2 regions of the Pseudomonas sp. HP_12 genome follow, and region 2 is predicted to be linked to the other one. Evidence: predicted binding sites of a transcription regulator. Region 2 holds the regulator's gene; the other holds the start of a gene.
The links. The regulator FliA, encoded in region 2, starts transcription of late flagellar genes. The targets are predictions, from matches to a motif close to CTAAAGTTTNNNNNNNNNNNGCCGNTAA.
Positions count from the first base shown of each region.

Region 1: ACYASU_RS07715 (methyl-accepting chemotaxis protein) is a predicted target of FliA. The motif match lies at 1,727-1,754, and genes of this name have one in related genera.

Region 1 is NZ_JBTOQG010000008.1:6,203-13,956, reverse strand. It holds gene ACYASU_RS07715 (methyl-accepting chemotaxis protein) at 28-1,668, opposite strand; gene ACYASU_RS07710 (tetratricopeptide repeat-containing response regulator) at 1,979-3,583, shown strand; gene ACYASU_RS07705 (sensor histidine kinase) at 3,580-4,272, shown strand; gene ACYASU_RS07700 (FadR/GntR family transcriptional regulator) at 4,364-5,086, opposite strand; gene ACYASU_RS07695 (IlvD/Edd family dehydratase) at 5,496-7,238, opposite strand; gene ACYASU_RS07690 (MFS transporter) at 7,469-7,754, shown strand, end outside.
Region 2 is NZ_JBTOQG010000005.1:1,639-9,392, forward strand. It holds gene flhA (flagellar biosynthesis protein FlhA) at 1-736, shown strand, start outside; gene flhF (flagellar biosynthesis protein FlhF) at 748-2,091, shown strand; gene fleN (flagellar synthesis regulator FleN) at 2,210-3,043, shown strand; gene fliA (RNA polymerase sigma factor FliA) at 3,040-3,783, shown strand; gene ACYASU_RS05405 (chemotaxis response regulator CheY) at 4,025-4,399, shown strand; gene ACYASU_RS05410 (protein phosphatase CheZ) at 4,419-5,207, shown strand; gene ACYASU_RS05415 (chemotaxis protein CheA) at 5,352-7,691, shown strand.

The DNA of each region.
Region 1 (7,754 bases), on a different contig from region 2:
TGGCCGGGCGCCGAAAAGCCGAGCCGTTTAAAGGGTGAATTTGCCCACCATGGAGTGGAAGGAAACGGCCAGCCGCGACAACGCCTGACTCGACGCGCTGGTCTGATTGGCGCCGGCTGCGGTTTGGGTCGACAGGTCCTGGATGTTCACCAGGTTGCGGTCCACTTCGCGGGCCACTTGCGCCTGCTCCTCCGCTGCGCTGGCGATCACCAGGTTGCGTTCGTTCATCTGGCTGACGCCTTCGCTGATGCGTTCCAGTGCGTGGCCGGCTTCGGTGGCCAGTGACTGGGTATGCACGGCGATCGCCTGGCTTTTGCCCATGGCCTGCACGGCTTCGTCGGCGCCATTGCGCACCTTGGTGATCATCGATTCGATTTCGCCGGTGGAGGTTTGAGTGCGGTGGGCGAGGGCACGTACTTCGTCCGCCACCACCGCAAAACCACGGCCTTGCTCGCCGGCGCGGGCCGCTTCGATAGCGGCGTTGAGCGCCAGCAGGTTGGTCTGCTCGGCGATCCCGCGGATCACGTCGAGGACTTTGGTGATGTCGCGGATCTGCCCGGCCAGCGCTTCGACGCGTTGGGTCGATTCGGTGATTTCCACGGTCATGGTGTTCATCGCGGTGACAGCCTGCTGCACTTGTTGCTGGCCCTTGATGGCATCTTCGGAGGTCTGCGCAGACACCTGCGAAGCGCTCGCGGCGTTGCGCGCCACTTCTTCCACCGCGGCGGTCATCTCGTTGACGGCCGTGGCGGCTTGCTGGATTTCATCGTTCTGACGCATCAGCCCGCGGGTGCTGTCGTCGGTCACCATGGTCAGTTCTTCAGCGGCGGACGCCAATTGATCCGAAGCGGTGGCGATTTGCTGAACCGTGCCCTTCAGGCTGCCCTGCATGTTAGACAGCGCCTTGAGCAACTGGCCGGTTTCGTCCTGACCGCCGACCGCGATGGCCTGGCTCAGATCACCGCCCGCCACTCGGGTGGCGCTGGCCACGGATTGATAGATCGGCCGGGTGATCATGCGGGTGACGATCAGCCCCAACGCAATGGCGCACACCACCGCGATCAACGAACCGATGATCAGAATCCACGTCACCTGCTTGTCCGTTTCGATGCCTTGCTGGGCCTGTTCGTTGGCCTGGCGCAGGTTGGATTCAATCATGATTTTCAGCTCGCCCATGGTCTTGCGATAGCTAGGCGTTACGCTGGTGGCGGCCAATTTGCTGGCTTGCTCAAGGTCGCCACTCTGCGCCACAGACAGCGCATTGAGGGCGGCGCTGATGTAAGCGGCCCAGTCGCGTTCGAAGTCATCGCCTGCGGCTTTTTCATCCGGATCAAGTGGCGTGGCGCGGTAGGTCCTGAAGTCGGTCTCGGCCTGGGCCTGGTTTTCCTTTAGGGACTGGATGGCTGCGTTGATGTCGTCCGGGTTGGCCTTGAGTACGCTCAGTCCGATGGCTTTGAAAAAGTCGCGGTTGGTGGCGATGACGTTGGCCTTCACTGAATCGACCTTGGCGATCGACACCAGATTGTCGCTCACCGTATTTTCAAACAGTTCATACAGCCGGGAAATACCACTCTGCCCCAGTACACCCACCACCACGGTGATCATCGCACACAGACAGAAAGCCGAAAGGAGCTTGGTCTTCAATTTCAGGTCGGTCAGCCAGGACATGGAGTGCACTCGGACGGGGATAGGGTTGCGGCTGGTTGGGTACGCGTTGCATGACTGGATATCGGCTGCACACCCAAGGACTTTACCCGTTTGCGTATGCCTCCTTTGGCATCGATGCCCCGTCAACACGGCGCGAGGGCGTGATTTTTTCCCGCATGGCGTGCCTAAGCTTTGTCCTGCTGCCGCCGATAACTCGGACAAGTGGCGTCATGCCGCAACTTTATTGGCCCTCTCTGCCCAGACCGGGAACGAGACCGCCGCCCTTGCAAGTGCCTCAGGGCCGACTATTTATCCGGTGACAGGAATCTCGATGCTGGCGTGGAACCAAAAAACCTTTCTGATCGTCGACGATTTTTCCGACTTCCGCAGTTCGGTCCGCTCGATGCTGCGCGAGTTGGGCGTCAAGGCGGTGGACACTGCCGACACCGGCGAGGAGGCGCTGAAGATGTGCGCGCAGAAGCGCTACGACTTCATCCTCCACGACTTCAATCTGGGTGACGGCAAGAAGAACGGCCAGCAGGTGCTCGAAGACCTGATGTCCGATCGACTGATCAGCCACGAAAGCGTGTTCGTCATGGTCACTGCCGAGAACAGCCAGGCGATGGTGATGAGCGCGCTGGAGTGGGAGCCGGATGCGTACCTGACCAAGCCGTTCAACCGTGCGAGCCTGGCTCAGCGTCTGGAGAAGATCGTCCAGCGCAAAACCCTGCTCAAGCCGATCCTGCAAGCGCTTGACCGTGGCAATCCGACCGAAGTGTTGACGGCCTGTGCTGCGCTGACCAAGCAGGACCCACGTTTTGCGCCGCTGTGCCTGCGCTACAAAGCCGATGCACTGCGTGACCTCAATCAGCACGAGCCGCTCGAGGCCTTTCTCAAGTCGATCCTCGCCGACCGCCCGCAACCCTGGGCATATGTGGCGCTGGGCAAGCTGCTGTTCAAGCGCGGGCGCAACGCTGAAGCGCAGGGCGTGTACGAAGAAGCGATTCGCGCCTTCAATGCCATGCCGGTGCTCTACGACGGGCTGGCCGACGTGTTGGTGGCCAGCGGCGACAACAAGCGTGCGCAGAAGATGCTGGAAGAGGCGGTGCGGTTATCGCCGTATGCTGTGCGCCGTCAGCGTCTGCTGGGCAAGCTGGCGCTGGAAAACGAGGACTTCGACGGCGCTTCAAAGGCCTACCGTCAGGCCGTTTCCCAAGGCCAGTTCTCCCGCTTCAAGGACCCGGAAACCAACCTCGGTTTTGCTCAGGCACTGATCAGCCGTGGCGGCGAGCGCGGGCTGGATGCCCGCACCCGCATCGAGATCAACCAGACCCTCACCGAAGTCGCCAAGGAAAACGGCAACGACGCTGGCCTGCAAGTGCGCGCGCGTTTGATGAAGGCCACCAGCGTCGCATCCTCCGATCCGGAAATGGCCGCCAAACTGACCGAGCAGGCAATGGAACGGCTTGAGGGCATGGAGCAGTTTCTCAGCGCCGATGCGGCGCTGGCGGTGGCTTCGCAGCTCAAGGCGCTCGGTCAGGAAGACGCTGGCGCGGGCATTCTGAAAAGCTGTGCCGAAATCTATGGCGACGATCCAGTGGTGATGCAGAACATCGCCAGGCAGACCGACGATCCCGAGATTCTCGGCGCCGGCAAAGCGGCCATCGATTTCAATATTCAGGGCATTCGCTGCTACCGCGCCGGCAAGCTCGGCGAGGCGCAGGACCTGTTCCGCCAGGGCCTGGCCCTGCAACCGAAGAACATCAGTATCGCCCTGAACATGGCGCAGTCATTGCTGCACATGGGCGTCCAGAATCTCGACGCGGCGAGCCTGGCGGAATGCCAGAGCAGTCTCAAGATGGTCGGCAAGATGCCGGAGACAGACCCGCGCTTCGAGCGTTTCCAGAAACTGCGACTCAGGGCTTTCGGCGAATGAAAGATCAGGATCTCGGGCTCGACTTCTCGATGGTGATTGCGTCCACCGTTCACGACATGAAGAACGCGCTGGGGTCGTTGATCCAGGCCCACGGCCAATGGGTCAAGCAGCTCCCGGAGGCCTGTCGTGGTACGCCGGATCAAGGCGTCATCGATTACGAGTTCGCCCACCTCAATGGCATGCTGGTGCAGCTGCTCGGGCTCTACAAGCTGGGGGTGAACCAGCTGCCGATGCGCCCCGATTATCACGAGCTGGATGACTTCATCGAAGCGCAGCTGGCGTTCCATCAGGAAGTGCTCGTCAGTCGTGGCATCACGGCGCGCTATGCGGTAAACGACTTCGGTCTGCCGGGCTTCTTTGATCGCGAGCTGATCGGTTCAGTGGTGTCCAACGTGGTCATCAACGCCATTCGCTTTGCGCGCAGTGAAGTGTTGATTACGGCAGGGCAGGTCGGCGAGCAACTGGTGATCAGCATCAACGACGACGGACCGGGGTTTCCGCTACGCATGATCGAGGAACAGACCGATTACGTGCTGGGCATCAACCAGAACAGCGGGAGCACTGGGTTGGGGTTGTATTTCGCGGCGAACATCGCCAGACAGCATCAGCGCAAAGGCGTCCATGGCCACATCGAAATCGCCAACGGCGGCGAGCTGGGCGGCGGGCTGTTCAGCATTTATCTGCCCTGAGACTGTGTGCAGTCAGTAGGACCGGCTTCAGCCGGGAAGCCTTTGATCTGCTGTCGAGCTCAGCAAGACGCCCTTATTCGTTTTCACGGGGCTACAACTTCACGCCTTGCCCCAGCACCACATTCAGCGCGTTGCGCGCATCGTCCAGTTGCACCAGCGTGGCGTGATGGGCGCCCAGCGCATCGCGATTTTCGATGGCGGTGAGGATCGCACGATGGCGGGGCAATGCCAGCTCGTGCAGGTTCGGGCGTTTGTTGGAATGCTTCAACGCCTCGCGCAAGGCCAGCGAGAGCATGTTGCACAAGTGCGCGAGCAAGTCGTTGTGGGTCGCGTCGGCGATGCGGCTGTGGAAATCGAGGTCCGGTTGCAGCACGTCTTCAACGGTCGGCGCGGCGGCCATGCGCTCGTAGGCCTCGCCGATGGCGGTGATGTCTTCGGGGGTGGCGTGTTGCGCGGCGAGGGCGGCGGCCGCCGGTTCGATGATGCTGCGCACGCTGGTGAGCAGGGCGAAAAACTCGTTCTGCGGCGAGCTTTGCATCAGCCAGTGCAGCACGTCCGGATCAAGGATGTGCCATTCGCGGCGCGGCTTGACCACCGTGCCCACCCGTGGCCGGGAATACACCAGCCCTTTGGCGACCAACACCCGCGTGGCTTCGCGCAGCACAGGACGACTGACGGCATATTCTTCGCAGAGCAGGGCTTCGGCGGGGAGTTTGTCATCGGGCTTGAAGCGGCCCGAGACAATCTGCATGCCGATGTCCTGGACAATGCGCGAGTGCATGCTTTTACGGTCGGAGGGCTTACGGTAATCCATGGGGCGCGGGGCAATCCTGAGCGGTGAATGCGGCGCATCATAGCATTGGCGGACAAAGAGACGCGCCGCTCGAAATGACCCGGATTGGTTGCGGCTGAACAAACTGGATTCCCGCGACTGACGCAGATCCTGTGGGAGCGAGCCTGCTCGCGAAAGAGTCAGTCCAGCCACCGCATCTTTAGTGGCGGAAAATCAGTATTCGCGAGCAACCTCGCTCCCACGAGACCGTGGGTGACTTGAGATTTCGAGCCATGCCGAGGACCTGTGGGAGTGAGCTTGCTCACGAAGACGCCAGTCCAGCCGCTGGACATCTAGCGGCTGGAAGTCAGCATTCGCGAGCAAGGTGGAGCGCCACCCCGGTCGCTGCCGCAGGTCCGGCGGCGTGGCGCGTTCAATCAATGGCTTTCAATCAATGAGAGTGTCGTGGCACTTCCGAGCCGCGCATGCCGACCAGGAAGTCGAAGTCGCAACCCTGATCCGCTTGCATCACATGATCGATGTACAGCTGACGGTATCCGCCAATCAACAGCTGTGGCGGTGCTTGCCAGTCAGCCAGACGCGCGGCCAGTTCCGCTTCCGGGATGTCCAGGTGCAGGCGGCCGGTTGCGCAATCCAGCTCGATGAAATCCCCCTCCTGCACCACCGCCAACGGACCACCCGCTGCTGCTTCGGGCGCCACGTGCAAAACCACAGTCCCATACGCCGTGCCGCTCATGCGCGCATCGGAAATCCGCACCATGTCGGTTACGCCCTGGGCCAGCAGCTTGGCCGGCAGACCCATGTTCCCAACTTCGGCCATGCCCGGATAACCCTTCGGCCCGCAGTTCTTCATCACCAGAATGCTGCTGGCATCCACGTCCAGATCCGGATCGTTGATGCGCGCCTTGTACATGTCGAAGTTCTCGAACACCACCGCGCGACCCCGGTGCTTCATCAGCGCAGGCGTGGCAGCGGACGGTTTGAGCACCGCACCCAGCGGTGCAAGGTTGCCGCGCAGCACGCAGATACCGCCATCGGCCACCAGCGGATTGTCGATGGCGCGGATCACTTCGTCGTCGCCATAGATCGGCGAATTCTGCACGTTTTCCCACAGCGTCTTGCCGTTGGCGGTCAAGGCGTCGGGGTGGGGAATCAGGTTGTTCTCGCCCAGACGACGCAACACCGCAGGCAGGCCGCCAGCGTAGTAGAACTCTTCCATCAAGAAGCGCCCGGAAGGCTGCAGGTCCACCAGCGTCGGCGTGCCGCGACCGATGCGGGTCCAGTCGTCCAGTTCCAGGTCCACGCCGATGCGACCGGCGATGGCCTTGAGGTGGATCACCGCGTTGGTCGAACCACCGATGGCCGCGTTGACGCGAATGGCGTTTTCGAACGCTTCGCGGGTCAGGATTTTCGACAGCCGCAGGTCTTCGTTGACCATTTGCACCGCCCGCATGCCGGACATGTGCGCCAGGACGTAACGGCGTGAATCGACGGCAGGAATCGCCGCGTTGTGCGGCAGCGACGTACCCAGCGCTTCGGCCATGCACGCCATGGTCGAAGCGGTGCCCATGGTGTTGCAGGTACCGGCCGAGCGCGACATGCCGGATTCGGCAGAGAGAAATTCGTCGAGGCTGATCTGTCCGGCTTTATAGGATTCGTGCATCTGCCAGACGATGGTGCCGGCGCCGATGTCCTTGCCCTTGTGCTTGCCGTTGAGCATCGGCCCGCCGGTGACGACGATGGCCGGGATGTCACAGCTGGCAGCGCCCATCAACAGGGCAGGGGTGGTCTTGTCGCAACCGGTCAGCAGCACCACGCCGTCGATGGGATTGCCGCGAATGGCCTCTTCAACGTCCATGCTCGCCAGGTTGCGGGTCAGCATGGCGGTCGGCCGCAGGTTCGATTCGCCGTTGGAGAAGACCGGAAATTCAACCGGGAAACCACCGGCTTCGATCACGCCGCGTTTGACGTGTTCGGCGATGGTGCGGAAGTGGGCGTTGCAGGGGGTGAGTTCGGACCAGGTGTTGCAGATGCCGATGATCGGCTTGCCCTGGAACTGATGGTCGGCGATGCCCTGGTTCTTCATCCAGCTGCGGTACATGAAGCCGTTCTTGTCGGCGGTACCGAACCACTGGGCGGAGCGCAGCACGGGTTTCTTGGCGGAATCAGACATAAATCGGCACTCTTATTGTTAGGCTTTATTTGTAAGACTAAAGGCTGCAGGTGCTGACTAAAATAGGCCGAAAATGTCGCGAGTGGAAGAGTTGTAGTCTTAAATAGTAATACTATATAGTCGATCTCAACCGAGGGACGACCCCGCCGGCTTCATCCGCAGCAATGCGCACACGAAGGCAGAGGCGATCCCCGCAGGCTTCCATAACAAAAACAATGAGGACCGCATCCATGAGCCAGGAACTCAGGCTTATTCGTCGCATCACCCTGAAACTCATTCCCTTTCTGATCCTGCTCTACCTGATCGCTTATGTGGATCGCTCCGCCGTCGGCTTCGCCAAGCTGCACATGGGCGCGGACGTCGGCATCGGTGACGCGGCCTATGGCATGGGCGCCGGCCTGTTCTTCATTGGCTACTTCCTGTTGGAAATCCCCAGCAACCTGATGCTCGAACGCTTTGGCGCGCGGCGCTGGTTCGCGCGGATCATGCTCACCTGGGGCGCGATCACCATGGGCA
Region 2 (7,754 bases):
CCCGGCGTTTGGCCTGGAGGCCGTGTGGATCGAAATCAGCCAGCGTGCCCAGGCGCAATCCCTCGGTTACACCGTGGTGGACGCCAGCACCGTGGTGGCGACTCACTTGAACCAGATTCTCTACAAGCACTCTCATGAATTGATCGGCCACGAGGAAGTCCAGCAATTGATGACCCTGCTGGCCAAGGGATCGCCAAAACTGGCGGAAGAACTGGTCCCGGGCGTGCTGTCGCTGTCGGCCCTGCTGAAGGTGCTGCAGGCGCTGCTTGCCGAACAGGTGCCGGTTCGCGATATCCGCTCCATCGCCGAAGCCATCGCCAACAACGCTGCGCGTAGTCAAGATACTGCCGCGCTGGTGGCTGCCGTACGGGTCGGATTGTCCCGCGCAATCGTCCAAAGCATTGTCGGCATTGAGCCGGAGCTGCCTGTGATCACCCTTGAGCCAAGGTTGGAACAGATATTGCTAAATAGTCTGCAGAAGGCAGGTCAGGGTCAGGAAGAAGGCGTTCTCCTCGAACCGAGCATGGCTGAGAAACTTCAGCGCTCGTTGATCGAAGCGGCGCAGCGTCAGGAGATGCAGGGGCAGCCGGTTATTTTGTTGGTCGCAGGTCCGGTTCGCGCCATGTTGTCCCGCTTTGGACGGTTGGCTGTACCGAATATGCATGTTTTGGCTTACCAGGAAATTCCTGACAATAAGCAAGTCACCATCGTAGCGACTGTCGGGCCTAACGGCTGAGGTAGTGAGTCATGCAAGTTAAGCGTTTTTTCGCCGCCGATATGCGACAAGCCATGAAACTGGTTCGCGATGAGCTGGGCGCTGAAGCCGCCATCATCGGCAACCGGCGGATCGCTGGCGGCGTGGAACTGACCGCCGCCCTGGACTACAAGCTGTCTGCGCTGGCCCCGCGTGTACCGAACATCGAACTCGAAGACGAGCTGCGCAAGACTCAGTCGCTCATCGTCACTGCTCAGGCTGAGCTGACCCACCGCAGCGAGCTGGACACTGTCGCCAACCGTCAGTTGTTCGCCGGCCTTGCGATGGATGACAGCAAGCAGATCGAACCGACGCTGGAAGAACCGTTTCGCCCGTCCGTCCACGCCGCAGTGGCCGCCGAACGCGCCGAGCGCAACGCCGAGCCGGGCGTTGGCGACCGCGCCTACGAAGCGATGCGTTCCGAATTGAACGGCCTGCGCGAACTGCTGGAAGTCCAGCTAGGCTCGCTGGCCTGGAACCAGCTGCGAGACGGCCGTCCGCAACAGGCCAATCTGTGGCGCCGTCTGCAACGGGTTGGCCTTTCCGGCCCGCTGTCCCGCGACTTGCTGGCGATGGTCCCGGACTCCAACGATCAGGCTCACACCTGGCGCATGCTGCTGGCCCATCTGGCCCGCATGATTGCCACGCCGGACGTCGAGCCACTGGAAGAGGGCGGTGTGATTGCCATGGTCGGTCCTGCCGGCATGGGCAAAACCACCACGCTGGCTAAACTGGCGGCCCGATATGTGTTGAAATACGGCGCGCAAAATATCGCGCTGGTGAGCATGGACAGTTTCCGCATTGGCGCTCAGGAGCAACTGAAAACCCTGGGCCGGATCCTCAATGTACCGGTCACCCACGTCGACCCGGGCCAGTCCCTGGCACAGGCGCTGGAGCCGCTGTTGCGCAAGCGCGTGGTGTTGATCGACACCGCCGGCCTGCAAGCCAGCGATCCGGCCCTGCGTCTGCAACTGGAAACCCTCGCCGGGCGTGGCATCAAGGCGCGCAACTACCTGGTGCTGGCGACAACCAGCCAGAAGCAGGTGCTGTCAGCGGCTTATCACAGTTACAAACGTTGCGGCCTGGCCGGGTGCATCCTGACCAAGCTCGACGAAACGGCCAGCCTGGGCGAAGTGCTCAGCCTGGCCGTGACACACGAACTGCCTGTGGCCTATCTCACCGATGGCCCACGGATACCGGATGATCTGCATTTGCCGCGTCGGCACCAATTGGTGAGCCGGGCTGTCAGCGTGCAGATGCAGGAGGAGCCGAGCGAGGAAGCGATGGCGGATATGTTTGCGGATCTTTATCACAGCACCGGCAAGCGCGCGGGCTAGGTGAAGAAAATGACAGTGGAATTTTCCTGCATCGATGGTCTGCCAGGCATTGTTCAGACACTGAACGTGCAGCCCGACATGTGGCTTAGGTCTAAGCAAGACAAGGTAAACAATTAACATGGGCAGCATGCATCCCGTACAGGTTATCGCGGTGACCGGTGGCAAAGGTGGCGTAGGCAAGACCAACGTTTCAGTGAATCTTTCACTGGCACTGGCCGAGCTGGGACGTCGCGTCATGCTGCTGGACGCCGATCTGGGTCTGGCCAACGTCGACGTATTGTTGGGTCTGACCCCCAAACGCACCCTGGCTGATGTCATCGAAGGGCGGTGCGAGCTGCGCGATGTCTTGCTGCAAGGCCCGGGCGGTGTACGCATCGTGCCGGCGGCATCGGGCACCCAGAGCATGGTCCACCTGACCCCGGCGCAGCATGCCGGGCTGATTCAGGCGTTCAGTGACATTGGCGACAACCTCGATGTGCTGGTCATCGATACCGCCGCCGGCATCGGCGAATCGGTGGTGAGCTTCGTCCGCGCGGCCCAGGAAGTGCTGCTGGTGGTGTGCGACGAACCCACATCGATCACCGACGCCTATGCCCTGATCAAACTGCTCAACCGCGATTACGGCATGAACCGCTTCCGCGTCCTGGCCAACATGGCCCAGAGCCCGCAGGAAGGGCGCAACCTCTTCGCCAAGCTGACCAAAGTCACCGACCGTTTTCTCGACGTGGCCCTGCAGTATGTGGGCGCCGTGCCGTACGACGAATGCGTACGCAAGGCCGTGCAGAAACAGCGCGCCGTGTACGAAGCGTTTCCGCGTTCCAAATGTGCCCTGGCGTTCAAGGCCATCGCGCAGAAAGTCGACACCTGGCCGCTCCCGGCGAACCCGCGCGGCCACCTGGAATTTTTCGTAGAACGCCTCGTGCATCAAACCAGCGCAGGGCCCGTCTCATGACAGCAAGTGGCTATCGCATGTACAGCAAATCGTCCAAAGACTCCCAGTATGAGCTGATCGAGCGTTATGCCCCGCTGGTCAAACGAATCGCCTACCACTTGCTGGCGCGTCTGCCGGCCAGCGTGCAGGTCGAGGATTTGATCCAGGCGGGCATGATTGGCTTGCTCGAAGTCTCGACCAAATACGACTCCACGAAAGGGGCCAGCTTCGAGACGTACGCGGGTATTCGTATCCGTGGTGCGATGCTCGACGAAGTGCGCAAGGGGGACTGGGCGCCGCGTTCGGTCCACCGCAACACGCGCATGGTCAGTGACGCGATTCGTGCAATCGAAGCAAAAACCGGCCGTGACGCTAAAGATCACGAGGTTGCTGCCGAACTTGAAATGAGTCTCGACGATTACTACGGGATTTTGAACGATACCCTGGGCAGCCGCCTGTTCAGCTTCGACGATCTGTTGCAGGACGGCGAACACGAAGGGCTGCACGAGGACGGCGCGAGCCAGTCCCTCGAACCGTCGCGGGATCTGGAAGACGAGCGCTTTCAGGCTGCGCTGGCCGAGGCCATTGCCAACTTGCCCGAACGTGAACGCCTGGTGTTGTCGCTGTACTACGACGAAGAGCTGAACCTCAAGGAAATCGGTGAGGTCCTGGGGGTCAGCGAGTCGCGGGTCAGCCAGCTGCACAGTCAATGCGCGGCGCGGTTGCGCGGTCGTCTTGGCGAGTGGCGCGCACGTTCGTGAATCAGGCGCAGGCCGTGAGGCCTGCGTGTTGCGTGTAAGACCGGCTGTGCAAGACGTGAGCGGGAAGCAAATGAGACACGGCAGGAGTCGGTCGAACCGGGTCGTAGATGATCCGGTTTCGCTGCGCTTGTTCCGGTCGATTCCACCCCCTCTTGATGTTCGGCACAGCCGGTATTGATTGAACGCGCGTTCAGGTGCTGAACGCGTTAAAGACTGCTTGGAGGTCGAATTGGACAAGAACATGAAAATCCTCATCGTTGATGACTTCTCAACGATGCGGCGGATCATAAAAAACCTGTTGCGTGACCTTGGGTTCACCAACACGGCCGAAGCAGATGACGGACTCACCGCATTGCCGATGCTGCAAAGCGGCGCTTTTGACTTCCTCGTCACTGACTGGAACATGCCGGGCATGTCCGGCATCGACCTGTTGCGTCAGGTGCGTGCCGACGAGCGTCTGCGCAGCCTGCCGGTGCTGATGGTCACTGCCGAAGCCAAGCGCGAGCAGATCATCGAAGCCGCTCAGGCCGGTGTGAACGGCTACGTGGTGAAGCCGTTCACCGCGCAAGTGCTCAAAGAAAAAATCGAAAAGATATTCGAGCGCGTCAATAGCTGATGTCCGCTGCGAGGGCGCTATGGATTCCAAAGATTCGACAATGGGTGACTTTGAGTCAACTCTGAAGAAACACGCACAAGAGCTGGTCGCGAGCCTTGAAAAAGGCAAGTTCGGCGATGCCGTGCAACTGATCCATGAGCTTAACCAGACCCGCGACCGCGGCCTGTATCAGGAAGTCGGCAAACTGACGCGCGAGCTGCACAGCGCGATCGTCAACTTCCAGATCGACCCGAACATGCCGCAGGCCGAGGAGGTCTCCCAGATCACCGACGCCACCGAGCGGCTGTCGTACGTCGTCAGGCTGACTGAAAACGCGGCGAACCGGACCATGGATCTGGTAGAGCTGAGCACGCCGTTGATGCACGGGCTCACTGAAGACGCCAAGTCGTTGAGCGCCGATTGGGGACGCTTCATGCGCCGCGAGATCAGCGCCGAAGAGTTTCGTGATCTGGCCCGCCGCGTCGATGTGTTCCTGACCCGCAGCGAGAAGGAGACCACCGAGGTCTCTGCGCACTTGAACGACATTCTGCTGGCTCAGGATTACCAGGACCTCACCGGTCAGGTGATCAAGCGCGTGACCACGCTGGTCACGGAAGTCGAGCGCAATCTGCTCAAGCTGGTGCTCATGGCGAGCCAGGTGGACCGCTTCGCGGGCATCGAGCACGACCAGGAAATGTTCCGTCAGCAAAAAGAACAAGAAAAACTTCACTCCAAGGGTGAAGGTCCGCAGATTCATGCCGATAAACGTGAAGACGTTGTATCCGGACAGGATGATGTTGACGATCTGCTATCCAGCCTCGGATTCTGATTCGGTCATTCTGTCTCGGACTTCAGGTTTTCTGTGAAAGTGGCTGCTGGACCCGCGCGCCAATGCTTCGACGAAAGCAATGCGCGCAGGCCGTCAGTGCAGCCTCCGGATCGGTTTGACGGTTAATTTTAGGAGCACCCCCCAATGAGCTTCGGCGCCGATGAAGAAATCCTTCAGGATTTTCTGGTAGAGGCCGGCGAGATTCTCGAGCTGTTGTCAGAGCAGTTGGTCGAGCTGGAAAGCCGGCCTGACGATGCGGACCTGCTCAATGCAATTTTTCGCGGTTTTCACACTGTAAAAGGGGGCGCCGGCTTCCTCCAGCTCAACGAGCTGGTTGAATGCTGTCACATCGCCGAGAACGTGTTCGACATCCTGCGCAAGGGTGAACGTCGCGTCGACTCGGAGCTCATGGACGTGGTGCTCGAAGCACTCGACACCGTCAACAGCATGTTCGGTCAGGTGCGCGAGCGCTCTGCCGTCACCCCGGCCACGCCTGAATTGCTGGCCGCACTGGCACGCCTGGCCGAGCCTGCCTCGGCAGAAGAAATCGCTGCGGCACCGGTGGTGGTTGAAGAGCCGGTCGCTGAAGCGCCGTCCGAAGACATTACCGATCTGGAATTCGAACAGCTCCTGGATTCGCTGAACGCCGTCAAGGCGCAAGCGGCAGGTGCGCCTGCACCGGCTCCGTCTGCGCCTGTCGCCCCGGCACCCGTTGCAGCAGCGCCGGCGGCAGCGGCTCCCGCTGCGCCGGCTGGCACTGCGGCCAGCGATGAAATCACTGACGCCGAATTCGAATCACTCCTCGATCAGCTGCATGGCAAAGGCCAGTTCGCCGTTGATGCGGTGCAACCGCCAGCGGCTGTGACGCCGTCTGCCGCACCGGCCAGTGACGAAATCACTGACGACGAATTCGAGTCGCTGCTGGATCAGTTGCACGGCAAAGGCTCGTTCTCGCCGGACGCCGTCGGCGCTGCGGCTCCTGGCGCTGCGGCACCTGCTGCCGCTGCACCTGCCGCTCCGGTTGCGCCCTCCGCTGCGTCGAAAGCCGCTGCGTCGGACGAGATCACCGACAACGAATTCGAAGACCTGCTGGATCAGTTGCACGGCAAAGGCAAGTTCGAACCTGCCGTGGCTGCCGGTGCAGCTGCAGCGCCGGCCGCAGCGGCACCGACCAAGAAGCCCGAGCCCGCCAAAGCCGAACCGGCCAAAGCGACGCCTGCTGCTGCAGCGCCGGCCAAAGCTGCACCGGCTGCTGCACCGGCACCAGCTCGCGCTGCTGCTCCGGCGCCTAGCGAAAAACCGCCGTCTGAAGCGGAAACCACCGTGCGCGTCGACACCGCGCGGCTGGATGAAATCATGAACATGGTCGGCGAACTGGTGCTGGTGCGTAACCGCCTGGTCCGCCTGGGTGCCAACAGCGCCGATGAAGCCATGTCCAAGGCCGTGTCCAACCTGGACGTGGTCACCGCTGACCTGCAGACCGCGGTCATGAAGACCCGCATGCAGCCGATCAAGAAAGTGTTCGGTCGCTTCCCGCGACTGGTTCGCGATCTGGCGCGTCAGTTGAAGAAAGAAATCAGCCTTGAACTGGTGGGTGAAGAAACCGACCTGGACAAGAACCTCGTCGAGGCCCTGGCCGACCCGCTCGTCCACTTGGTGCGTAACGCGGTCGATCACGGTATCGAGTCGCCGGAAGAGCGCGAGGCGTCGGGCAAGTCCCGGAACGGTCGTGTGATTCTGGCCGCCGAACAGGAAGGCGATCACATCCTGCTGTCGATTTCCGATGACGGCAAAGGCATGGACCCTGCGGTCCTGCGTGCCATCGCGGTCAAGCGTGGCGTGATGGACAAGGATGCAGCGGATCGCCTCAGCGACACCGACTGCTACAACCTGATCTTCGCGCCGGGCTTCTCGACCAAGACCGAGATTTCCGATGTGTCCGGGCGTGGCGTGGGCATGGACGTGGTGAAAACCAAGATCGCCCAGCTCAACGGCTCTATCAGCATCAATTCCACCAAAGGCCTGGGCTCGAAGATCATCATCAAGGTGCCGCTGACCCTGGCGATCATGCCGACGCTGATGGTCATGCTGGGCAACCAGGCCTTCGCGTTCCCGCTGGTCAACGTCAACGAGATCTTCCACCTGGACCTGTCGACCACCAACGTCGTCGACGGTCAGGAAGTGGTGATCGTGCGCGACAAGGCGCTGCCGTTGTTCTACCTCAAGCGCTGGCTGATCAGCTCGGCGGCTCACGAGGAGCAGCGCGAAGGCCACGTGGTGATTCTGTCGGTAGGCACGCAACGCATCGGATTCGTGGTGGATCAGTTGGTCGGCCAGGAAGAAGTGGTGATCAAGCCGCTGGGCAAAATGCTGCAAGGCACGCCAGGCATGTCGGGCGCGACCATCACCGGTGACGGCCGTATCGCACTGATTCTCGATGTCCCGAGCATGCTCAAGCGCTATGCGGCCCGACGGATTGGTTAAGCAGGATCGGCTTCGGTAGGGCGGCTTTCGATTTTTGGTGGGACCGGCTTCAGCCGGGAATAG